Regions from separate parts of the Streptomyces sp. NPDC051913 genome, predicted to be linked through region 2. Evidence: riboswitches for the same ligand, from Rfam matches in the RefSeq annotation. Region 2 holds a riboswitch; each other region holds the start of a gene.
The links. A riboswitch is a leader RNA that binds a small molecule or an ion and turns the genes downstream of it on or off. The one in region 2 is predicted to bind cyclic di-AMP.

Region 1 (7,729 bases), on a different contig from region 2:
GCGGCCCGGGTGGCGGCCGGCCAGCCGGAGTACCCGCTGAAGGTCACGGTCAGCGGCTCCGGCGACCTCGACCCGGAGGCGAGGTTCTGGCACACGGGCGGCGACAAGCTCGTCTACACGACGGACCAGGGCGCCGACCGGGCCAAGGCGCACGGCCTCGCCGCCGAGGTGGCCGCCCTCGGCCCCGACATCGACTGGCACCGCCTCCTCACCGACCTCGCCGCCCGGGGCGTGGACCGCCTCATGGTCGAGGGCGGCGGCCGTATCCACACCCAGCTCCTCCAGCAGGGCCTCGCCGACGAACTCCAACTGGTCCTCGCCCCGCTGTTCGTCGGCACCCCGGAGGCCCCCCGCCTCTTCGGCCCCGGCGGCTACCAGGACGGACGCCTGCGCCTGGTGGAGACCCGGCAGATCGAGGACGTGGTCCTCATGCGCTACGAGCCCACGGCCCCCGGCACCGGCCCGCTCGCCACGCCCGCCGACCACCACTGGCTCCGCCTCGCCTGCGAACTGGCCGCCCTCTGTCCGCCCTCGCGGACCGCCTTCAGCGTCGGCGCGGTCGTGGTCGCCGCCGACGGAACGGAACTCGCCCGCGGATATTCGAGGGAGGGCGCCGACCCCGTCGTACACGCGGAGGAGGCCGCGCTGGCGAAGATCGGCGCGGACGACCCCCGGCTGGCGTCGGCGACCGTCTACAGCAGCCTCGAACCGTGCGCCCGCCGCGCCTCCCGCCCGGCACCCTGCGCCCGGCTGATCCTCGACGCCGGGGTACGCCGGGTGGTGACGAGCTGGCGGGAGCCGGACACGTTCGTGACGGCGGCGGACGGCAACGGACTGCTGTCGTCGGCGGGTGTGGACGTCGTCGTCCTGCCGGAGTACGAGGAGCGGGCCAAGGCGCCGAACCTGCATCTGCTGGGGTGAGTTCGCGCCGCCGCGGGCCACGCCGACTCCTATCGGCCCATCAGATCCTGCGCCCCGACACCCCCCGGGCCACGCTTCCCCTATGAGGTCCCGACGTACCGCCGCTCTCCTGCTGGTCCCCCTCCTCGCCACCGCCTGCGGGACGACCGGCGCCGACACCCGCACCATGGCCCGCGCCCTCCCCGCGGACGCCGCCTTCATCCACCCCGGTGTCCTCGTCAGCGAGGCGCAGTTGGCGGCCGTGAGGAAGAACGTCACCGCCGGGAAGCAGCCGTGGCTGAAGGCGTACCTCGGGATGCGGGACAGCAAGTACGGGGCGTACAAGTACGAGCCCGAGCCGTACGCGAGTGTCGACTGCCCCGGCGGCGACCACGCCGACCGCCCGGCGCACGGCTGTGTCGAGGAGCGCGAGGACGCCATCGCCGCCTACACCCAGGCCCTCCTCTTCCGGATCACCGGCAAGCGGCAGCACGCCCTGAAGGCCAGGGAGATCCTGGACGCCTGGTCGGCGAAGATGCGCCGGCACACCGAGGAGGACGCCGGGCTCCAGACCGGGTGGGCCGGGTCGACCTGGGCCCGGGCCGCCGAGATCGTCCGGCACAGCCCCGGCGCGGGCTGGCCGGCGGACCGGGTCGCGCGGTTCGAGACCATGCTGCGCACGGCGTATCTGCCGACCGTGACCCGCAAGGTCCCCGACTACAACGGCAACTGGGACCTCGTGATGACCGACGCGGCCATCGGGATCGCCGTCTTCCTGGAGGACCGGAGGGCCTTCGACCACGCCCTCGAACGGTTCCGGGAGCGCGTGCCCGCCTACTTCTACCTGGCCGAGGACGGCACGCTGCCGCTCACCCCCAAGGGGGCGAGCATCACCACACCGCAGAAGCTGACGACGTACTGGTTCGGGCAGAAGACGTACAAGGACGGCATGTCCCAGGAGACCTGCCGCAACTTCAAGCACGTCGGTTACTCCGTCGCCGCCACCGCCCACATCGCCGAGACCGCCTGGCACCAGGGCATCGACCTCTACGGCGAGATCAAGGACCGGCTGAAGAGCACCCTCGCCTTCCACGCCCGCTACCAGGCCGGCGAGTCCGCGCCCGCGTGGCTGTGCGGCGGGAAGGTGGACCGGAACATGGGCCCGGACCTGGAGGTCGCCCTCAACCACCTGGAGGGCCGCCTCGGCCTCTCCGTCCCGGCGGCCCGCAAACTCGCGGAGGAGACCCGCCCGGCAGGCACCGACAACCTCTTCGTCTCCTGGGAGACCCTGACCCACGCGGGCAACCCGGCCGACTGAGAAACACAGGTCGAGCGGGCCCAGGGGTAATGCGTGCGCGAGCAGCCCCGCGGATGGCGTACTATTGAGTCATCGCCGCGGGGTGGAGCAGCTCGGTAGCTCGCTGGGCTCATAACCCAGAGGTCGCAGGTTCAAATCCTGTCCCCGCTACTGATGGCCCAGGGCCGGAATCTAATGGATTCCGGCCCTGAGTCGTTTCCGGGTCGTTTCCCCTCACGCGGCAGTTGTCACGGCGGGTGATCGCTCGACCCCCCTCCGCATAACAACTGACATACCGTCAGTACCTGTGAGCTTCCTGAGGTCGGGTCAACTCGCCCGTTTTTCACCGGCCATGACCCCTACGTCCTGCTGAAAAAGGTTAATGATCAAGCGGAACAGCTTGGAATCAGCACCCCGGGTCTATTAACGTTCGATAACGCAGCGCGGTCGTCCCAGCCGTCACAAGAGTCGGCTCCGTGCGCACGCGCCGAATCCCGCAAGGGAACCGGGGAACCACCAACTTGGGGTGAATCACGCGGAAGTCGCCGTGGCAGCACGGCGGTTATACGCGCGTAGGAGACCTTCCTGCTCCGAACCCGTCAGCTAACCCGGTAGGCGAGAAGGAAGGAAAGGAGCACGCCCACGTGGCGTCAAACCGGCCTGCCCCCGAGGCCCCGTATGTGCCGAGCCAGCGCAGCACCGATGCCTTCGGCTACGGCAGCTACCACCACGACGAGGGTCCGCAGGAGGTCTGGAATCCCACCGAGGACTCCCTCCGGCCGGCTCGCGGCAAGCACCGGGTGGCCAAGCAGCGCGGCGGGGGACTCGCCCGCAGCTCCACCGTCCTGGGCGTCGGTGTCATAGCCGCCGTCGGCGCGGGCGGTATGGCCAGCGCCAACACCGGCAAGCCGCCGGTCTCCATCTCGATGCCCGACCTGCCCTCCGTGGGCGGCGTCTTCGGCGGTGACGACGAGGCCCCCAAGGGTTCCGCCACCGCGCTCAGCAGCCTGGCCACCAGCACCACGGAGACCGCGGAGAGCGGCTCGGACGCCGGTGAGGCGCTGCGCAACCGGATCATGGCGCAGGCCGAAAGTCAGCAGAACCAGGTCGACAACAAGGTCCAGCTCGCCGCCGAGGCCGAGGTCGCCGAGCAGTCCGCGAAGGCCGAGGCCGCCGCGCTGAAGCAGGCCGCCGACGACGCCGCCGAGGCGAAGAAGGCCGCCGAGGAGAAGGCCGCGAAGGAGGCCGAGGCCAAGCGTCTCGCCGAGCTCGCCAAGCAGTTCACGCTGCCGACCTCCTCGTACACGATCACCTCGACCTTCGGTCAGGCCGGTTCGCTGTGGTCCTCCGGCTACCACACCGGTCTCGACTTCGCGGCCCCCACGGGCACGCTGATCAAGGCCATCCACAGCGGCACCATCACGGAGGCCGGCTGGGCCGGCTCCTACGGCTACCGCACGATCCTCACCCTCGACGACGGCACCGAGCTGTGGTTCTGCCACCAGTCCTCGATCAGCGTCAGCGTCGGCCAGAAGGTCAGTACCGGTGAGGTGATCGGGCGCGTGGGCGCGACCGGCAACGTGACCGGGGCCCATCTGCACCTGGAGGTCCACCCCGGCGGGGCGGACACCGGCATCGACCCGATGGCATGGCTGCGCAGCAAGGGCCTCACTCCCTGAGGCGGGTCTCCTTCTGAACCCCGGCGGTCCTGACGCTCACCCCCCGACGTCAGGGCTGCCGGTTCTCCGTGTCCGGAATATCGGCTTCCGGTACGGGTGTTGATCCCGTACATGACTTCTCTTCGCAAGCTGGGCACGTCCGACCTCGAGGTCTTCCCGCTCTCCCTCGGCGGCAACGTCTTCGGCTGGACCGCCGACGAGGCACAGTCCTTCGCCGTCCTGGACGCCTACGCCGCCGCGGGCGGCAACTTCGTCGACACCGCCGACTCCTACTCCGCGTGGGTGGAGGGCAACTCGGGCGGTGAGTCCGAGACCATCATCGGGAAGTGGATCAAGGCGCGCGGCAACCGCGACGACGTCGTGATCGCCACGAAGGTCAGCCAGCACCCGGAGTACCAGGGCCTGACGGCCGCCAACATCAAGGCCGCCGCGGACGCCTCCCTGCGCCGCCTGGGCACCGACCACATCGACCTCTACTACACCCACTTCGACAAGCCCGAAGTGCCGGTCGAGGAGATCATCGGCGCACTCGACGAACTGGTCAGGGCGGGCAAGGTGCGGCACATCGCCGCCTCCAACATCTCCGCCGAGCGGCTGGAGAAGTCGCTGGCCTTCTCCGAGCGCGAGGGCCTGGCCCGGTACGTGGCACTCCAGCCGCACTACAACCTGGTCTCGCGCGCGACCTACGAGGGTGAGCTCCAGGACCTGGCGGAGCGCACCGGCCTCGCCGCCGTCCCGTACTTCTCGCTCGCGTCCGGGTTCCTCACGGGCAAGTACCGCGAGGGCGAGGTGGTGGAGGGCGCCCGGGCCGCCGCGGGCGCCGGCAAGCACCTGGAGACCGAGCGGGGCCGCTCGGTGCTCGCCGCCCTCGACGACATCGCCGAGGACCACCGCGTGCCGGTCGCCACGATCGCCCTGGCCTGGCTCGCCGCCCAGCCGACGGTCGCCGCCCCGATCGCCTCGGCCCGCACGGTGGAGCAGCTGCCGGCGCTGGTGCGGGTGGCGGAGGTGACGCTCACGGACGCGGAGGTGGAGCGGCTCACGGAGGCGTCGGCGTAACCCTCGTCAGGACTGGTACGGGTTGTACGCGGGATACGCCGGCTGGGAGTACGGCGCCGGCTGCTGCCCGTACCCGTACACCCCGTACATCGGCCAGGGCGCCGGGACCACCGGAACCGGCGGTGCCGTCACACGGGCCGCGTGGTCCAGCGCGGGGCGGGCGACCTCGCGCCGGGCCCACAGCTCGTGCAGCAACTCCCGCTCCCGTACGACGAAGTCGGCACCGGCGCGGCCACGGCGCCCGCGGTGCCGCAGGAACGCGAGGGACGTCGCGTACGCCTCGTACTGCGCCACCGCGCGCGCCGCGGGCCTTCCGGCGTGGTGGCGGGCGTACTGGCGGGCGATGCGCCGGGCCCGCATCGAGCCGAGCGCGAAGGGTTCGGCGGGGGTGAGCCAGCCGGTCACGGCGTAGGCGGGCAGCTCCTCGCGGACGGTCCGCAGCTCGCGCTGCCGGGTCCAGATGACCAGCCAGGTCAGCAGCCCGAACGCGGGGAGCATGAAGGCCGCGTAGACGGCGAAGAAGCCGTACTCCCCGAGGGTGGACGAGCCGTTCCAGACGGCGTGCATGCCCATCGCCAGCACCAGGCCGGACAGGGGGAGCAGGACCCGGCGGACGTGCTGCCGGTCGGCGGACAGGGCCGCGATGCCGAAGCCGATGCCCGTGAGCACCGTGAACAGGGGGTGCGCGAACGGGGACATGATGACCCGCACGAAGAAGGTCGCCGCGGTCACGGAGGCGATGCCGCGGTCGCCGGTGAGCTGGTCGGTGCCGAAGGCGGTGCCGAGGTAGAGGATGTTCTCGGTGAACGCGAAGCCGGTGGCGGTGACCCCGGCTATCACCACGCCGTCGACGATCCCGGTGAAGTCCCGTCTGCGGAAGAGGAACACGAGGAGCACGGCCGCGGCCTTCGCCGACTCCTCCACGACCGGCGCTATCACCGTCGCCCCGAGGGTGTCCGCGCTGGACGGGTCGGCTGTCGCCGTCGCTATCCATCGCGTGGCGAAGCTGTTGGCGACGATCGCTATCAGCGCCGCCGCGCAGGCGCCCCAGGCGAAGCAGAACAGCAGATTGCGCCAGGGGCCCGGTTCGACGCGGTCAAGCCAGCGGAACGCGGCTATCAGCAGCGGCACCGGGAGGATCGCGAGGCCGAGGCCGACCAGGAAGCCCTCGGTGCCGGTCTGTTCCCGCACCAGGGCGAGGATGACGAGCCCGGACAGCGCCAGCAGGGTGATCAGAGCGCCGTACCGCACCCAGTTCCGCTGCCACCAGTGCGCGTGCCGCAGCGCACCGCCGGCGGGGCCGGTGGGAGGGTGCGTCGGGTACGGGGGAAAGGTGGCCACGGCATCGACCTTACGAGGGGGGTGGCTGCGGTGCTTGTCTCGCTCGCTTCTGTCCTGCTTCTTCGTCGCTGCTTCTTCATCGCTGTACGCGGCGGAACAACAGGTCGTTCACGACATGTCCCTTGTCCAGTCCCTGGCCCTCGAAACGGGTCAGCGGCCGGTAGTCGGGACGCGGCGCGAAACCGCCGTCCGCCTGGGTGTTCTCGAAGTCGGGGTGCGCCGTGAGCACCTCAAGCATCTGTTCGGCGTACGGCTCCCAGTCGGTCGCGCAGTGCACGATCGCGCCCGGCCTGAGACGGGTCGCGGCGAGGCTGAGGAACTCCGGTTGGATCAGCCGCCGCTTGTGGTGCCGCTTCTTCGGCCAGGGGTCGGGGAAGTAGACGCGCAGTCCGTCGAGGGCGTCGGGGGCGAGCATCTCGCGCAGCAGGATGATGGCGTCGCCGTTGGCCACCCGGACGTTGGCCAGAGCGCCCTGGTCGGCGAGGCCCAGCAGATTGCCCTGGCCGGGGGTGTGCACGTCGACGGCGAGGACGTTGGTGCCGGGATCGGCGGCGGCCATCTGCGCGGTGGCCTCACCCATGCCGAACCCGATCTCCAGGACGACGGGGTTGGTGTTGCCGAACAGCTCACCGAGGTCGATGACCTGCTGCCCGTCGATGTCCAGCCCCCACTTGGGCCACAGCCGCTGCAACGCGTCGGCCTGCCCTGCGGTCACCCGACTGCGCCGCGGCTGAAAACTCCGGATCCGCCGCTCGAAGTGCGACCCGGCGGGATCGGGCTTGGGCCCATCGGGGAACCGGGGCTCGCCTTTGCCTCGGGTGTGCCGGACGGACACACCGGGAGTGTGGGAGGGCTGGGACGCGTCGGGGGCGTTGCGGGAGTCAGACACAGTGGGGTCGATTTTACGTGCGTCTCCCCGTCCTGGCTGCGGGCAGTCGTGCCGCTCGGGCGGCACGGGTGGGCGCGGCGGCACCCCGCGGCGCGGGCGAGCGAAACCCTCCCCCGGCCGACAGCGACGCCGGGCACCCGCTCAGCCCTCGCCCAGCGTGGCCAACGCCCGCCTCGCCACCTCCCGCCCGATCGGCAGCGAGGCCGTCGCCGCAGGCGAAGGCGCGTTCAGCACATGCACCGTCCGCGCCCCCTCCTTGATCAGGAAGTCATCCACCAGCGTCCCGTCCCGCAACACGGCCTGCGCCCGCACCCCCGCCGCAGTAGGCACAAGATCGTCCTCCCGCACGACCGGCAGCAGCCGCCGCACCGCCTCGGTGAACGCCGCCTTGGACACCGACCGCCGCAGCTCACCCGCCCCGTACCGCCAGTGCCGCCGCGCTATGTGCCACGACCCCGGCCACGCGAGTGTCACGCCCAGCTCCCGCGGCCGTACGACACCCCACCCGTACCCCTCGCGGGCGAGCGCAGGTACCGCGTTGGGCCCGATGTGCACGCCCCCGTC
Region 2 (7,729 bases):
CACGTCCGCCCGGTGCTGCGGCAGCGTGACCTCGCCCGCGCCCTCCACCTCGAAGCCGGCGTCCGCGATCATGTCGAGGTCGGCCTTGCCCGCCTGGCCCTCGGAGGTCAGGTAGTCGCCGAGGAAGATCGAGTTGGCGAGGTTCAGGGCGAGCGGCTGCATCGTGCGCAGATGGACCTCACGGCCGCCCGCGATACGCACCTCGACGTCGGGGCAGACGAACCGGACCATCGCCAGGATGCGCAGACAGCGCTGCGGGGTGAGGTTCCACTCCTTGGCCAGCGGGGTGCCCTCGAAGGGGATCAGGAAGTTGACCGGAACCGAGTCCGGGTCCAGCTCGCGCAGCGAGAAGACGACGTCGATCAGGTCCTCGTCCGACTCGCCCATGCCCGCGATCAGACCCGAGCAGGCCGACAGACCCGCCGCGTGCGCCTTCTGCACGGTGTCGACGCGGTCGGCGTAGGTGTGCGTCGTCGTGATGTCCCCGTACGTCGCCTCGGACGTGTTGAGGTTGTGGTTGTAGGCGTCCGCGCCCGCCTCGCGCAGCCGCTCGGCCTGGCCGTCGGAGAGCAGCCCCAGACAGGCGCAGACCTCGACGTTCTCGTGCCGGTCCTTGATCGCCTTGATGGTGCCCGCGACCCGGTCCACGTCCCGGTCCGTCGGACCGCGTCCGGAGGCCACCAGGCAGACCCGCTTCGCGCCACCGGCGAGACCCGCGGCGGCGGCCTTGGAGGCCTCGTCGGGCTTGAGCCAGGTGTACTTCAGGATCCCGGCCTCGGAGCCCAGCCGCTGCGAGCAGTAGGAGCAGTCCTCGGGGCACAAGCCGGACTTGAGGTTGACGAGGTAGTTCAGTTTCACCCGTCGGCCGAACCAGTGCCGGCGCACCTTTCCGGCCGCGGCCACCACGTCGAGCAGGTCGTCGTCGGAAGTGGCGAGGACGGCGAGCGCCTCCTCGCGGGTCGGCAGCTCGCGCCGAAGCCCCTTGTCCACCAGCGTGTTCAGCAGGTCCATGAAAGCTGATCCTGTCCTAAGGAGCCGTCTCCGGCCAAGGAGAGTTCGTACAACAGCGGCCATTCACTGTGTGGGTATTGCCACACAGTGGGCGGCTGCTTGTCCCACTAGTGTCTGTTCGCTGCCTACAAAACCCCCGGAGGACCCATGGCGTTCGGCTGGATCGACGAGCAGGCGCGGCTGCGCCGCCGCGCCGGACTCGTACGGACCCTGCGCCCGCGCCCCGCCGACTCCCCGCTCCTGGACCTCGCGAGCAACGACTACCTGGGTCTGGCCCACCATCCCGACGTGGTGGAGGGCGCCGCGCGGGCCGCGCGGACCTGGGGCGGCGGGGCCACCGGCTCGCGGCTCGTCACCGGCACGACCGAGCTGCACACCGAGCTCGAACGCGAGCTGGCCGAATTCAGCGGTTCTGAAGCGGCTCTCGTCTTCTCCTCCGGTTACGCGGCCAATCTCGCCGCGGTCACCGCACTCGCCCCGCACGGCTCGCTGATCGTCTCCGACGCCGGGAACCACGCGTCCCTGATCGACGGCTGCCGGCTGGCCCGCGGCACCACCCAGGTGGTCGGGCACGCCGATCCGGACTCCGTGCGCAAGGCGCTCCAGACGTATGACGGGCCGGCCGTCGTCGTCTCCGACACGGTGTTCTCCGTCGACGGCGACGCCGCTCCGCTGGCCGTGCTCGCCGAGGCGTGCCGGGAGCACGGCGCGGGTCTGGTGGTCGACGACGCCCACGGCCTGGGCGTGCTCGGCGACGGCGGCCGGGGCGCCCCGCACGCGGCGGGGCTCGCGGGCGCCGACGACGTCGTCGTGACGGTCACGCTGTCCAAGTCGCTGGGCAGCCAGGGCGGCGCCGTCCTCGGCCCGGCCCGGGTGATCGACCACCTGGTCAACGCGGCACGCACGTTCATCTTCGACACGGGCCTCGCCCCCGCGGCGGCCGGAGCCGCCCTGTCGGCGCTGCGCCTGCTGCGCCGCGAGCCGGAGCGGGCGGCCCGGGCGCGTGAGGTGGCCGCCGAACTGCACGCACGGCTGACCGCCGCGGGGCACGAGGCGGTACGTCCGGACGCCGCGGTGGTCTCCGTGCGCGCGCCGTCCCCGGAGGAGGCCGTGCAGTGGGCGGCCGACTGCCGTACGGCAGGCCTGTCCGTGGGCTGTTTCCGTCCTCCTTCCGTGCCCGACGGCATCTCACGGCTGCGGTTGACCGCCCGCGCGGACCTCTCCGAGGCGCAGATCGAACGCGCTGTACATGTGATCGGTGAGACACGACCATGAGTCGGCGTGACACGGCCGTGTGCGGACAGAACTGATCAGAACGCGGCCGTGAAGCCCGCCCAGCTCTCGGGGGAGAAGAGCAGCGCGGGTCCGGACGGGTCCTTCGAATCGCGTACGGCGACGAGTCCGGCCTGCGGGCCGGGCCCGGGCCGGGCGGTCTCCACACAGTTGTTCGCTCCCGTGCTGTAGCTGCTGCGCAGCCAGTGCACGTCGTGCAGATCGGTACTGGTAGGTACGTTCCGAGGCAGTGCAGACATGGTGCCTCCTTACGCGCCGTCACCTATCCCGGCGATGTAATCCAACGAGTCCTCGGGCGAAAGGGCGTGGATCTGAAGGGTGTTGAAGGCCTCGGTGTAGGCCCGGAGGTCTTCTTTCCGCTCCAGGTAGAGGCTACTCGTCAAGTGGTCGAGAACAACCACGTCCAGATCAGAAGTGCGCGAAAAAGAGAAGATAACGAAAGGGCCGGTGATGCCGATGTGTGCTCCCGCGGCGAAGGGCAGCACCTGAAGCCTGACTTGGGGAAGCCGGGCCGCCTCGATGAGCCGCCGCAGCTGCCGGGCCATCACCTCGGGGCCGCCGATCTCCCGGCGCAGCACTCCCTCGTCGAGCACCGCGGCCAGTTCCAGCGGGGGGTCGGCCCGTAACACGTCCTGCCGGGCCAGCCGTACCTCGACCAGCGCGTCGAGCCGTTCGTCCCGCTCGCCGTCGAGGCCGTCGAGGCCGCCGACCGCGGCCCGGGTGACCGCACGGGCGTACTCGGGCGTCTGCAGGAGCCCCGGCACGACGGAGATCTCGAGCGTACGCATCGCGCTCGCCTGCGACTCCAGGCTGATGAAGTCCCGGTACGTCGGCGGCAGCACCCCGCGATAGGCGTGCCACCAGTGATGGCGTCCCGCCCCGGCCTCGTCGGAGCCCGCCAACACCAGGAGCAACTCCCGCAGTTGGCCGTCGTGCACCTCGTAGGCGTCCAGGAGTAACCGCACATCGGCCGGTTTCACGCCGCTCGCGCCGGTCTCGATCCGGCTCACCTTGGACTGGTGCCAGCCCACCAGCCGGGCCGCCTCACCACTGGTGAGCCCCGCACCGGTGCGCAACGCACGCAGTTCGGCGCCCAGTTTCCGGCGGCGTACCGCGGGACCGTGCTGCATGGGCTACTCCTTACTCCTTCCGGGCCGCCCAAATACGGTCTTCCGTCGGAGAGTTCACCGCTTCGAGCGACAGATATATGCATATCTTGGTGGATCGGCACCGTGACCGGCCTGGTAATGGCAGTCTGGCGAAGAAGCACCAGTCCGGGACCGTACTCGAACCATCCGCTCCGTGTCGGGCTGCGGTCCCGTGGGAAAGGGACGACGTCGCCATGGCAGACCATCTGGAAGCATCCGTCACTCTGCCGAGCGATCCCGCCTCGGTCTCCGCGGCCCGCGCCTATGTCCTGAGCACCCTGGCGGAATGGGGGCTGCCGGCGGACACCGAAGCGGCGGAGACGATCCGGCTGATCGTCTCCGAACTCGCCACCAACGCCGTACAGCACACTTTCGGGCAGTCACCCACCTTCACGGTGGACCTCCACCTCGACCGTGACGAACATCTGCGCATCGGGGTCACCGACAGCCACCCCCGCTTCCCGAAGCGGCTGCCGGCCGCCGTCCAGCAGGACAACGGCCGCGGCATGGTGATCATCCGCTGGCTCACCGCGGAGCACGGCGGCAAGCTCAGAGTCCGGCCGACCCGCGAGGGCGGCAAGACCGTCTCCATCGAACTCCCGTGGACGGTACCGGCCGAGCCGGTGTCGGCGGCGGGACAGCAGGAACCCTAGACACCGGCCTGTCTCGCGCGGCCGAAGGCGCCGCGGAGCAGTGCCCGGAAGGCGTCCGCCGCAGGGGCCGTTCCGTCGGCCCGGTGGGCGACCGAGATCGTACGGCGCAGTTCCCCCGTCCCCAGCGGCCGGGTCCCCACCGGAGTGACCGCCGTCCGCGCCACCATCTCCGGGACCACCGCGATCCCGAGCCCCGCACTGACCAGCGCGCACACCAGCGCGTACACCGGAGTCGCCACCAGGACGGACGGCGTGGCCCCGGCCCGGGCGAGGAGCGCCTCCACGCCGCGCCGGGCGGGATGGTCAGGGGCCATGCTGATCAGCGGCTGCCCGGCGAGTGCGGTGAGAGGCAGCCGCGAGGTGTCGCTCGTGAGGACGTGCCCCGGGGCGGTCACCAGCACCAGTTCCTCCACCAGGACCGGCTCCGCGCTGACGGACGCGGGGAGCTGCACCGGGTCCGCGGGTTCGTAGGAGTGCGTCAGCGCCAGGTCCACGTCACCGGCGGCCACCGCCTCCACCCCGGCCGGCGGTTCGAGGTGGGCGACCGTCAGCTCCACGTCCGGATGCGCCCGGCGGAACGCGCTCAGCACGGACGGCAGCAGATGGATGCCCGCGGTCTGGAAGGTACCGAGCCGCAGCGTGCCGCCGGACAGCCCGGTCAGCCGGGCCAGTTCATGCCGGGCCTGCTCCAGCTCGTCCAACACCCGGCGCGCCCGCGCCGCGAGCAGCTCGCCGGCGCCCGTGAGCCGCGCGCCGCGGTGATGCCGTACGAGAAGCGCCGTGCCCGCCTCCCGCTCCAGTTTGGCCAGTTGCTGCGAGAGCGCGGGGGTGGTGTACCCGAGGCGCTCGGCCGCCCGGGTGATCGAGCCGGCCTCGGCGACCGCGACCAGGGCGGCGAGGCGGTTCGGATCGTACATACGGGCCCCCAGGCTAAAGGGATGCTTAAGGCGGACCCAGAATATTCGACATACCTGCTGAAGGCTCCGGCACGGCACGCTGGACGGCATGGACGGACAGCTCATCGCCTTCACCGGGGTCGCCGCCGGCATGGTCGCCATGCCCGGCGCCGACTTCACGGTCGTCGTACGCAATGCCCTGGTCTCGCGCCGGGCCGGTGTCGCGAGTGCCCTCGGCGTCGCGGGCGGGCTGCTGCTGCACACGGCGCTCGCGGTGGCCGGGGTCGCCGCGGTCCTGGCGGCCGTACCGGCGCTGTTCCGTGCGCTCCAACTGCTGGGCGGCGCCTATGTGCTCTACCTCGGCGTACGGACGCTGCGCTCGCTGAGCCGTCCGTACGGCGCGGTCGAGGAGTCCGGGGGCGGCGGCGTGCGGCCGGTGTGGCAGGGGTTCGTCACCAATGCCCTGAACCCGAAGGCGCCCATCACCTTCCTGAGCCTGTTGCCGCAGTTCGTGCCGGCGGGCCGGCCCGTGCTGCCCCGCACGCTGCTGCTGGCGCTGATCGTGGTCGTGCTCGCCCTGGTGTGGTTCCCGGCGGTGGCGCTGCTGGTGGACCGGCTGGGCCGGTGGCTGCGGCGCCCGCGGGCCGCACGGCTCGTCGCGGGGGGCACGGGGGCCGCGCTGAGCGTGCTGGGCGTCGTGCTGCTGCTGGAACCGCTGGCGGGCCTCGGCTGAGAGCCCCGCGGGGGTGACGGCCGGTCAGGTGGCCGTCACCCCCACGGGAGAGTCACCGGTCCGCTCGGCGGGGAGCTACTTGACCCGGCCGTACCAGACGCTGCTCGACCAGATCTTCTCGAGCTTCACGACCTCCCCGCTCTTCGGGGAGTGCCAGATCTTTCCCTTCCCGGCGTAGATGCCGACGTGGTACACGTTCGACCCCGAGTGGAAGAACACGAGGTCTCCGGCCTTGCGGCTGCCGGAAGAGATGTGGCGGGTCTTGTTGTACTGCTGGGCCGCCGTGCGGGGCAGGGTCTTGCCCGCCTTCTTGTACGAGTACAGCGTGAGCCCTGAGCAGTCGAACCTGTGCGGTCCCGTGGCGCCCCACTTGTAGGGCGAGCCCTTCTTGGAGGCCGCCACCTGAAGTGCCTTCGTCGCCGGTGTCGCGGCCTCCGCGTCGGAGGCGACGCCCGGGATCACGATGGAGCCGCCCACTGCGGCGATGGTGAGGGCCGAGGCCGTACCGGCTCGGGCCATCAGCGACGGGACACGATTGAGCGCAGACATGCGCAACCCTTCGTCAGCCGCCTGTGAAGGATGACCTGTCGGATTCGGGCTGGCGAAGTTGCCCGGCCGCGTTGTCGCGGCTTCACCCCAAGGGCTGCTCGGACCGGTCTCCCCGAAGGGAGCGACCTTCCCGGCGACCCGTCTTGCCTGGGTCCTCCACTCCTGCCGATCCACTCCTGTCGACCGGTCATCCGGGCGGCGGCAGGACTCGGCGTCCGCCCGGACCGCCCCGCCGCTGCGGCGGGGGCTTGTCGTCAGACAGGGATCTTCACGCACTCAATGCCGAAAAACCCAATGGAATCGGGGATTTGTGTTGTTACTCACCACTCACCCGTTCGGGTGGACACTCCTCTGTTCGAGCGACCGTCGAGGGGCCCGAGGAGCCTCGGACCAGCGACGGAACACCTCATTCCGGCCCTGGGCTACGCGCGTTGCGCAAGCCTGACGGGCCCGCAAAACTACTGCTGGCTACGCCATATGGGGGTACGTCTTTTGGTGCGTTTGAAGGCCGGTCCGGACGCCTCGTGTCGCGACATCCGGTCCGGACCGGTGCCGGTGCGTCAACTGTCGGAGTGCGGCGGCACCATGACCCGCGCCGTGCGCCGCTCCCCGTCCAGGACGCGCAGCGCCCGGGTCAGGGTCGCCGCGTGCAGTTCGGCCTCGCCCCGCTGGTGCATCGTCGCCAGCGCGTCGCGCAGCTCGGCCGCCTTGGCGACCAACGCCTGGGCGGCCCGCAGCCCGCGGTAGGTGTCCCCGGGGTGCGCGGGGTTGATCCGGCCGAGCAGATCGACCACGTCGAGATAACGGTCGATCAACTCGCCCTCGGCGCGCGTCAGCGCGGGCAGCGGAGGCAGTTCGGGTGGGAGCATCGCCCGCTCACCGGGTGTCGGACGAGGGGCGCGACGCCCGGCGGCCGGGGACGATCCGATCCACCAGGCCGTGTTCCAGGGCCTCTTGGGCGGTGAGGATCTTGTCCCGCTCGATGTCCTCGGTGACTTGCTCCCGCGTCCGCCCGGTGTGGCGTACGAGCATCTCCTCCAGCCGGTCGCGGACGCGCCCCAACTCCTCGGCCTGGATGGCCAGATCGCCGGCCTGCCCCGCCACCGGCTCGGACAGGGAGGGCTGGTGGAGCATCATCCGCGCACCCGGCAGCGCGGACCGCTTGCCCGGGGTCCCTGCCGCCAGCAGCACGGTCGCGGACGACCCGGCCTGTCCCAGGCAGATCGTCTCCACGTCGCAGGAGACGTACCGCATCGTGTCGTAGATCGCCGACATGGCGCTGAAGGAGCCGCCGGGGGAGTTGACGTACAGCGAGATGTCCCGGTCGGGGTTCTGGTACTCGAGGTGCATGAGCTGCGCCATCACGTCGTTGGCCGAGGTGGCGTCGATCCGCGTGCCGAGGAAGACGATCCGCTCCTCCAGCAGCTTCGAGTACGGGTCCCTCGT
Region 3 (7,729 bases), on a different contig from region 2:
TCGAGGGCGGCCTCGATGTCGGCCCGCATCGCCTCGATCTGCGCGTCCACGGGCGGGTCGGTGACCTTCCCGTCCACGACCAGATGCCGCTCGGTCATCCGCACACAGCCGACATCGACGGAACGGGCGGCGCGCACGTGCGCGTTCCCCACGACGAACTCGGTCGAGCCGCCGCCGATGTCCACGACGAGATAGGGCGTGGCGAGGTCGTCACGGCCCTTCAGCTCCCCCGTGGCGCCGGTGAAGGAGAACTCCGCCTCCTGGTCGCCGGTGATCACCTCGGGCTCCACGCCGAGGATCTCCAGCACCCCGCGCACGAAGTCGTCCCGGTTCTCGGCGTCCCGCGAGGCCGACGTGGCGACGAACCGCAGCCGCTCGGCGCCGAGTTCCTTGATGATCGCCGCGTACTCGCGGCACGCCGCGAACGTCCGCTCCAGCGCCTCGGGGGCGAGCCGCCCGGTCCGGTCGACGCCCTGCCCGAGCCGCACGATCGTCATACGGCGGTCCAGGTCGACGAGTTCACCGGTCGCGAGGTCGACGTCGGCGACGAGGAGGCGGATGGAGTTGGTACCGCAGTCGATGGCGGCGACGCGAGGCATGAGGGCTCCCCTGGGCAACTGACCGAGACGGGTGGTGGGTGGGCGAAGGTCCGGGGGCCAGGGGGCGGAGCCCCCTGGTACGGCGAGCGGAGGGACGGTCACTGATCAGCGGTGGCCACGACGCACGCCCCCTTGCTCCACCACTCCGGCAACATCGCAAGGGCCTCGTCGCCGAGCGGGTTCACACCGGGGCCCGCGGCCAAGGAGTGCGCCACCAGTACATGCAGGCACTTCACCCGGTCCGGCATGCCTCCCGCGCTCGGGAAGCCCTTGAGCTCCTCGATCTCGTCACGCCGCCGGACATAGTCCTCGTGCGCGGCGCGATACGCCGCGGCGAGCTCGGGGTCGGCCGCCAGCCGCTCCGTCATCTCCTTCATCACGCCGTTCGCCTCCAGCGTCCCGATCGCCGAGTTCGCCTTCGGGCACGTCAGGTAGTACAGCGTCGGGAAGGGCGTGCCGTCGGGCAGGCGCGGGGCCGTCTCCACCACGTCCGGCTGCCCGCAGGGGCACCGGTGCGCGATGGCGCGCAGCCCGCGCGGCGGACGCCCGAGCTGCTGCTTGAAGGCCTCGACGTCGGCGTCGGTCGGCTCGGTGCGCGGGGTGGTGGGCGGGGGCGTTTCCATGCCTGTCTTTCTCTAGGTCGGCTTCACTGGTCGGAGGCGTCGGACTTGTCGACCCCGTCCCAGACGTTCGAGTACCAGGGACGGTCCGCCGCCCCCAGCTCGGCGCGCGACTGCTGGGCCGCGCCCGGGTCGACGACGACGAACCCCGTCTCCCCCGGCATCACATAGTGCAGCCGCTGCCGGATCTGCTGCTCGGCGTACGCGTCGTCCTGCCACCGCGCCTTGAGATCGCGCAGCTGCTCGACGCGCTGCCGGGCCTGCTCCTGCTGCCGCTGGAGATCGGAGATCTCGGCGCGCTGGGAGACGTACTGCCTTATCGGGTAGGCGAGCGCGACGATCAGCGAGCACAGGACGAGGGCGAGCAGCGCCGCGCGGCCGGTGAGCCGGGAGCGGCGGGCCTGCCGTTTGGTCTGGGAGCGGTAGACCCGGGCCGCGGTCTGCTCGCCGAGCAGCCGGATCCGGGTCGCGGTGGAGAAACGGTCCCGGTCCTTGACGGCCATCTCTCACTCCCGTTCACCCACGCGCGTACGTCCCCGCACACGGTACGGGACCGAGTACGGGGACGTACGTACGACGCTGTCCTTAAGGGGGTGTCAGCCCTTGAAGCGCGGGAACGCGCTACGGCCGGCGTACACCGCGGCGTCGTCGAGGATCTCCTCGATGCGCAGCAGCTGGTTGTACTTGGCGACGCGGTCCGAGCGGGCCGGGGCGCCGGTCTTGATCTGGCCGCAGTTCACCGCGACGGCGAGGTCGGCGATGGTGACGTCCTCGGTCTCGCCGGAGCGGTGGGACATCATGCACTTGAAGCCGTTGCGCTGGGCCATCTCGACGGCGTCCAGGGTCTCGGTCAGCGAACCGATCTGGTTGACCTTGACGAGCAGGGCGTTGGCGGAGCCCTCCTCGATGCCGCGGGCCAGGCGCTCCGGGTTGGTGACGAAGAGGTCGTCGCCGACGATCTGGACCTTGTCGCCCAGCTTCTCGGTGATGACGTTCCAGCCGGCCCAGTCGTCCTCGAACAGCGGGTCCTCGATGGAGACGAGCGGGTACGCCGCCACGAGCTCCTCGTAGTACTCCGTCATCTCGGCGGCCGAGCGGGACTTGCCCTCGAACTCGTACTTGCCGTCCTTGTAGAACTCGGACGCGGCGACGTCGAGCGCGAGCGCGATCTGCTCACCGGGGATGTAACCGGCCTGCTTGATGGCCTCGACGATGAGGTCGAGGGCGGCGCGGTTGGACTCCAGGTTCGGGGCGAAGCCGCCCTCGTCGCCGAGGCCGGTGGACAGGCCCTTGGTCTTCAGCACCTTCTTGAGGGTGTGGTAGACCTCGGCGCCCCAGCGCAGCGCCTCGGAGAAGGACTCCGCGCCGATCGGGGCGATCATGAACTCCTGGATGTCCACGTTGGAGTCGGCGTGCGAGCCGCCGTTCAGGATGTTCATCATCGGCACCGGCAGCAGGTGCGCGTTCGGGCCGCCCAGGTAGCGGAAGAGCGGGAGGTCGCTGGCCTCGGAGGCGGCGTGGGCGACGGCGAGGGAGACGCCGAGGATGGCGTTGGCGCCGAGGGAGCCCTTGTTGTCGGTGGCGTCCAGGTCGAACATGGCCTGGTCGATCAGGCGCTGCTCGGTGGCGTCGTAGCCGACCAGCTCGGGGCCGATCTGCTCGATGACGGCGAGGACGGCCTTCTCGACACCCTTGCCCATGTAGCGGTTCGGGTCACCGTCGCGAAGCTCGATGGCCTCGAAGGCGCCCGTGGAGGCGCCGGAGGGGACGGCGGCACGACCCGTGCTGCCGTCGTCGAGGCCGACCTCGACCTCGACCGTGGGGTTGCCTCGGGAGTCCAGGATTTCCCGGGCTACGACGACGTCGATGGACGGCACGAGCATCTCCTTCTTGGGATGTGACGCGGCTACGGCACTGCCGCAGCGGCTCTGCGAGACGAGCCTAACCGGCTCAGGGCGATCGGCCACCGCGTGGACCGCCCCGTGGACAGAACCGAGAGTAAATTGTTTCCGAACGGAACAAAGAGATGGCGTAAAAAACCCCGCCCCGGTGCGTACGGGGGAACACGCACCGGAGCGGGGAGCCCGTGGGGGACGGGGGTGACCCTCACGAGGCCTTCAGTATGAGGACCACGGATGTGAGGGCGCTGTGGTTCAGCTGGGCGTTGCCCGGCTGCCCTACTTGAGGTGCAGCTGCTGGCCCGGGTAGATGAAGTCGGCGTCGCTGACGATGTCCTTGTTCAGCTTGAACAGCTTCTGCCAGCCGCCCTTGCCGTCGTGCTTCTCGGCGATGGAGCTGAGGGTGTCGCCCTTGACGACCTTGTACTCGCCATCACCCTTCTTGACCTTCTTGCCGGTCGGGGTGGTGACGGTCTTCTTGGCGGTCGTGCGCTCCGAGGAGCGGGACGTCGACTGCTCGGAGGAGCGGGTGCTGGTGCTGCTGTCGCTCGACGAGCTGGAGGAGCCGGAGGAGGACGAGCTGCCGCCGCCGGTGTAGGTGGCGCCGGACAGGCCCACACCACAGGTCGGCCAGGCGCCCTTGCCCTGGGCGGCGAGGACCTTCTCGGCTATCTCGATCTGCTGCGACTTGGAGGCCTGGTCGGCGGTGGAGGCGTACGCCGTGCCGCCGTACGCGGCCCAGGTCGAGGCGGAGAACTGCAGACCGCCGTAGTAGCCGTTGCCGGTGTTGATGGACCAGTTGCCGCCCGACTCGCACTGGGCGACGGCGTCCCACTCGGAGGCGGTGGCGGCGGAGGCGTTGCCGGCCGCCATCAGCGGGGCGGCGATGGCGACACCGGTGACGCCGGCGAGCGCGGCGGCGCGGGTGGCCTTGGACGGACGGCGGTGCTTGCCCTTGCCGGAAAACAGCATGGTGGATCCCCTCACCGACGCCTGCGAGGTGAGCTGTCGGGTTCGGGCCGGTTGAGTTGCCCGGCCGCGCATCTCCCGATGCGCGGCTTCACCCCAAGCCGGTCCAGCGTGAACTGCTGGGCCCGGCACTTACCTTGGGTCCCCCGCTCCTGCCTACGGCGCTTGACGCGACGACTGTTCCCGTACGGCCGCTGGCAGGATTCGGCGTTGCGGCAGCCGGGGCTCGTGGTGACGAGCGGTGTTGACCGTAGCCACGGAATCCGGGGAATTTCAAAGACGATCAGGGCTTCTGAGACTCATCCCACACTTTCGCCAAACCGGACATTCAGCGCGAAGCATGACGTGAACTCCCGCCGGTTTTCGCCCTATTCAGACCCGACTACGAGGGTCTGACCGGGCATGATGGCGCTCGGGTCGGTGCCGATGACCTTCTTGTTCACGGCGTAGAGCCGACGCCATCCGCCGTCGAGCCCAAGGGAGTCGGCGATGGAGGCGAGCGTGTCGCCCTCGCGGACGGTGTACGCCTTCTCGGCCGCGCTCGCACCGCGGTGCCGCCCGGTGCCCGCCTCGCTCTCGGCGCCATCACCGAGCGCGCCGATGTCGACGAGGCTCGAAGAACCGCCCTCCTGCCACGAGTTGTCCGATTCGACCTCATTGGCCGGAACTGTGGGCGAGCTGTCGGGCGACTGTGAATCGGCCACCCCGGAGTCGGACGTGTCCGACTTGGAAGACTTGTCCGGTGAAGCGGAGGGTGAGGCGGAGGCATCACCGGAGGCGCTCCCGGACGCGTCACCGGAGGCGTCGGTGGAGGCGTCACCCGACGAGTCGGACTCCGAGGAGTTGGACAACCCGGATGATTCCGACCCCGATCCGGACGCATCGGACGCGGAGCCGGCCGTGTCGGACGAGCCGCTCCCGACACCCGTGTCGACATCGGCCGAGCCGGAGTCCTTGCTCAGCCCGTTGAGCAGCCCGCAGGCGCCCCAGACGCCGACACCCTGGTCCGCGAGGACCTTCTCGGCGACGGCTATCTGCTGGTTGCGGCTGGCCAGGTCGGCGGTCGGGGCGTAGTCGAGGCCGCCGTGCTCCTCCCAGTTCTCCTGGGAGAGGCTGAGCCCGCCGTAGGTGCCGTCACCGTTGTTCTGGCTCCAGGAGCCGTCGGTCTCGCACTTGGCGACCTTGTCCCAGGTGCTCCCGTCGGCCGCGTTCGCGGCGGTGGCGGCGAGCAGCGGGATCGCGATGGCGGAGCCGGTCACTCCGGCCGCGACGAGAAGCGCCGGAGCTTGGCGGGGGCGACGGTGACGACCGTTCCCGGTGAGCATGCGGGGACCTTTCGGAGACAGCGGTGACCGGCGTGGCGGGTGGTGCTGGTCGCCACGCTGGTTGGTGAACGTATCGGCAGACGATCACTTGTCACAAGTTAATGCCGCGCAGATCACGTGAAGATCACAGAGATGAGGGCGTGTCACGTTTACAACGGCCTGCGCTCATGGCCGAGTTGGCGCGAACCCTGCTACGAGGTCGGCGTGAACTCGACCGGCAACGTCCGCAGCCCACGCATGATGAGACCGCCACGCCATCTCAAATCGGCAGAATCCGCCGCGAGTCGGAGGTCGGGGAGCCGGGTGAGCAGGGTGGCGAGCGCGGTCTGACCCTCCAGCCGGGCAAGCGGTGCGCCGAGGCAGTAGTGGATGCCGTGGCCATAGCCGAGGTGCTGGTTGTCACGGCGGGACAGGTCGAGCGTGTCGGGGTCCGCGAATCGTGCGGGGTCCCGGTCGGCGGCGGCGAGCACGACGAGCACGGGGTCGCCGGCGGCGATGTCCTGCCCTCCAACAGTGAGCGGCTGGGTGGCGAAGCGCCACGTGGCGAGCTCCACCGGGCCGTCGTAGCGCAGGAGTTCCTCGACACCGGTCTCCAGGAGGCCGGTCTCGCCTGCGGCGAGGGAGTCCTGGAGGCGGGCACGCTGGTCAGGGTGGGTCATCAGCGCAAACAGCCCATTACCCACCAAATTGACCGTGGTTTCGAACCCCGCGAACAAAAGGATGAAGGCCATCGCCGCGGCCTCGTTCTCGGTGAGATGCTCGCCGTGGTCGGACGCGCGGATAAGGCCGGAGATCAGGTCCTCACCCGGGACGGGATCGGCGGGGAGGCTCTCGCGCTTGCGGTGGATGAGCTCCAGCAGATACCCGCGCATCTTCTTCACCGACCGCGCGACCCCGCCGCGCGGCCCGCCCCCGTGCCGGATCATCATGCCTGCCCAGTCCCGGAAGTCGTCCTGGTCCTCGCGGGGGACGCCGAGCAGGTCGCAGATGGCGTAGATGGGGAGCGGGAACGCGAACTCGTGGATGAGGTCGGCGGAGCCCTGCGCGGCGAACCGGTCGATCAGCTGATCGGTCAACTCCTGCACGCGCGGGGCGAACTCGGCGACCCGGCGCGGTGTGAACGCCTTACTGACGAGCCGGCGCAGTCTCGTGTGGTCCGGCGGATCGATGTTGAGCAGATGCGTCATCAACTCCGCCTTGCGCTCCCCGGGGATGCCGGTCTTCCCCTTGGCGTGCGCGGGCTCGTCGTGGTGCGCGGGGTTCTTGCTGAGCCGCTGGTCGGCGAGGGCCTGCTTGGCGTCGGCGTAACGCGTGACCAGCCAGGCCTCCACCCCACTCGGCAACCGCGTCCGATGCACGGGTGCGTGCTCGCGGAGCCAGGCGTAGGCGGGGTAGGGGTCGGTGGCGAACTCCCAGGTGAAGAGTTCGGGGGCCGTGGGGGTGGTGCGCTCGGCGAGGGGCTGGTCGGTCACTCCTTGACGGTATCCGGGTTTTCCGCCGACACCCGCGCGGGCTCCGGACGACCCGTCTCGGCGGCCCTGCATACCACCGCCCAGCCTCGCCGGGCCGCCACGTACGGATGTCGGCGTACTAGGCACCCAGCCCCTCAGCCGCCCGAACCGCGTCCCGATAAGCCCGCGCCGCGACCCGCAGCGCCGCCTCCGGATCGACGCCCTCGGCCTCGGCGGCGGCTGCCAGTGCGAGCAGTTCGTAGCCGATGCCCTCGCCCTTCGGGAGCGTTACCGCCAGGCCCGCCGTGCGGACCCGTGACGCCAGTTTCGTGGCGAGGGCCAGGGCGGGCTGGCCGAGGGGGATGCCGTCCGTCACCGACTCGCGCTGTTTCTCTATCGCCTTGGTGCGCAGCCAGTGGGCCTTGACCTCCTCGGGGGTCGAGGCGGTCTCGTCGCCGAAGACGTGGGGGTGGCGGTGGATGAGCTTGGTGACGATGCCGCCCGCCACGTCGTCGATGGAGAAGGGGGCGTCCGGGTGCTCCTGTGCGATGCGGGCGTGGAAGACGACCTGGAGGAGGACGTCGCCGAGTTCCTCGCGGAGTTCGTCGCGGTCGCCGTCCTCGATGGCCTCGACGAGTTCGTACGCCTCCTCGATGCCGTACTTGGCCAGGCCCTTGTGGGTCTGCTGCGAGGACCAGGGGCATTCGGCGCGGATGCGGTCCATGACCTGGACGAGGTCGAGGAGGCGGGCGCCGGGGAGGTCGTAGGAGGCGGGGAGGAGTTCGAGGTCGGGCATGGACACGCGGCCCGTGCCGGCGAGGCGGGCGAGGCCGTCGGTGAGGGCCGGTTCGCCCTCACCGGTCGCCA

Region 1: linked by a shared signal. The riboswitch ahead of ACIHIX_RS44000 (M23 family metallopeptidase) and the one ahead of ACIHIX_RS27170 (C40 family peptidase) in region 2 are both predicted to bind cyclic di-AMP.
Region 3: linked by a shared signal. The riboswitch ahead of ACIHIX_RS29270 (transglycosylase family protein) and the one ahead of ACIHIX_RS27170 (C40 family peptidase) in region 2 are both predicted to bind cyclic di-AMP.

The regions. Positions count from the first base shown of each region.
Region 1 covers NZ_JBIUCI010000026.1:93,805-101,533, forward strand. Annotated here, with positions in the region: gene ACIHIX_RS43985 (dihydrofolate reductase family protein) at 1-921, shown strand, start outside; gene ACIHIX_RS43990 (alginate lyase family protein) at 1,004-2,218, shown strand; tRNA gene ACIHIX_RS43995 (tRNA-Met) at 2,295-2,368, shown strand; cyclic di-AMP (ydaO/yuaA leader) riboswitch at 2,673-2,830, shown strand; gene ACIHIX_RS44000 (M23 family metallopeptidase) at 2,842-3,876, shown strand; gene ACIHIX_RS44005 (aldo/keto reductase) at 3,988-4,935, shown strand; gene ACIHIX_RS44010 (PrsW family intramembrane metalloprotease) at 4,942-6,276, opposite strand; gene trmB (tRNA (guanosine(46)-N7)-methyltransferase TrmB) at 6,353-7,165, opposite strand; gene lhgO (L-2-hydroxyglutarate oxidase) at 7,307-7,729, opposite strand, start outside.
Region 2 covers NZ_JBIUCI010000009.1:163,431-171,159, forward strand. Annotated here, with positions in the region: gene bioB (biotin synthase BioB) at 1-1,011, opposite strand, end outside; gene ACIHIX_RS27140 (8-amino-7-oxononanoate synthase) at 1,159-2,286, shown strand; gene ACIHIX_RS27145 (DUF397 domain-containing protein) at 2,322-2,543, opposite strand; gene ACIHIX_RS27150 (helix-turn-helix domain-containing protein) at 2,553-3,434, opposite strand; gene ACIHIX_RS27155 (ATP-binding protein) at 3,647-4,105, shown strand; gene ACIHIX_RS27160 (LysR family transcriptional regulator) at 4,102-5,022, opposite strand; gene ACIHIX_RS27165 (LysE family translocator) at 5,111-5,734, shown strand; gene ACIHIX_RS27170 (C40 family peptidase) at 5,810-6,283, opposite strand; cyclic di-AMP (ydaO/yuaA leader) riboswitch at 6,287-6,507, opposite strand; gene ACIHIX_RS27175 (hypothetical protein) at 6,844-7,152, opposite strand; gene ACIHIX_RS27180 (ATP-dependent Clp protease proteolytic subunit) at 7,160-7,729, opposite strand, start outside.
Region 3 covers NZ_JBIUCI010000010.1:243,079-250,807, reverse strand. Annotated here, with positions in the region: gene ACIHIX_RS29290 (exopolyphosphatase) at 1-599, opposite strand, end outside; gene ACIHIX_RS29285 (DUF501 domain-containing protein) at 698-1,222, opposite strand; gene ACIHIX_RS29280 (septum formation initiator family protein) at 1,246-1,722, opposite strand; gene eno (phosphopyruvate hydratase) at 1,816-3,102, opposite strand; gene ACIHIX_RS29270 (transglycosylase family protein) at 3,397-4,089, opposite strand; cyclic di-AMP (ydaO/yuaA leader) riboswitch at 4,093-4,260, opposite strand; gene ACIHIX_RS29265 (transglycosylase family protein) at 4,455-5,411, opposite strand; gene ACIHIX_RS29260 (cytochrome P450) at 5,603-6,883, opposite strand; gene ACIHIX_RS29255 (nucleoside triphosphate pyrophosphohydrolase) at 7,002-7,729, opposite strand, start outside.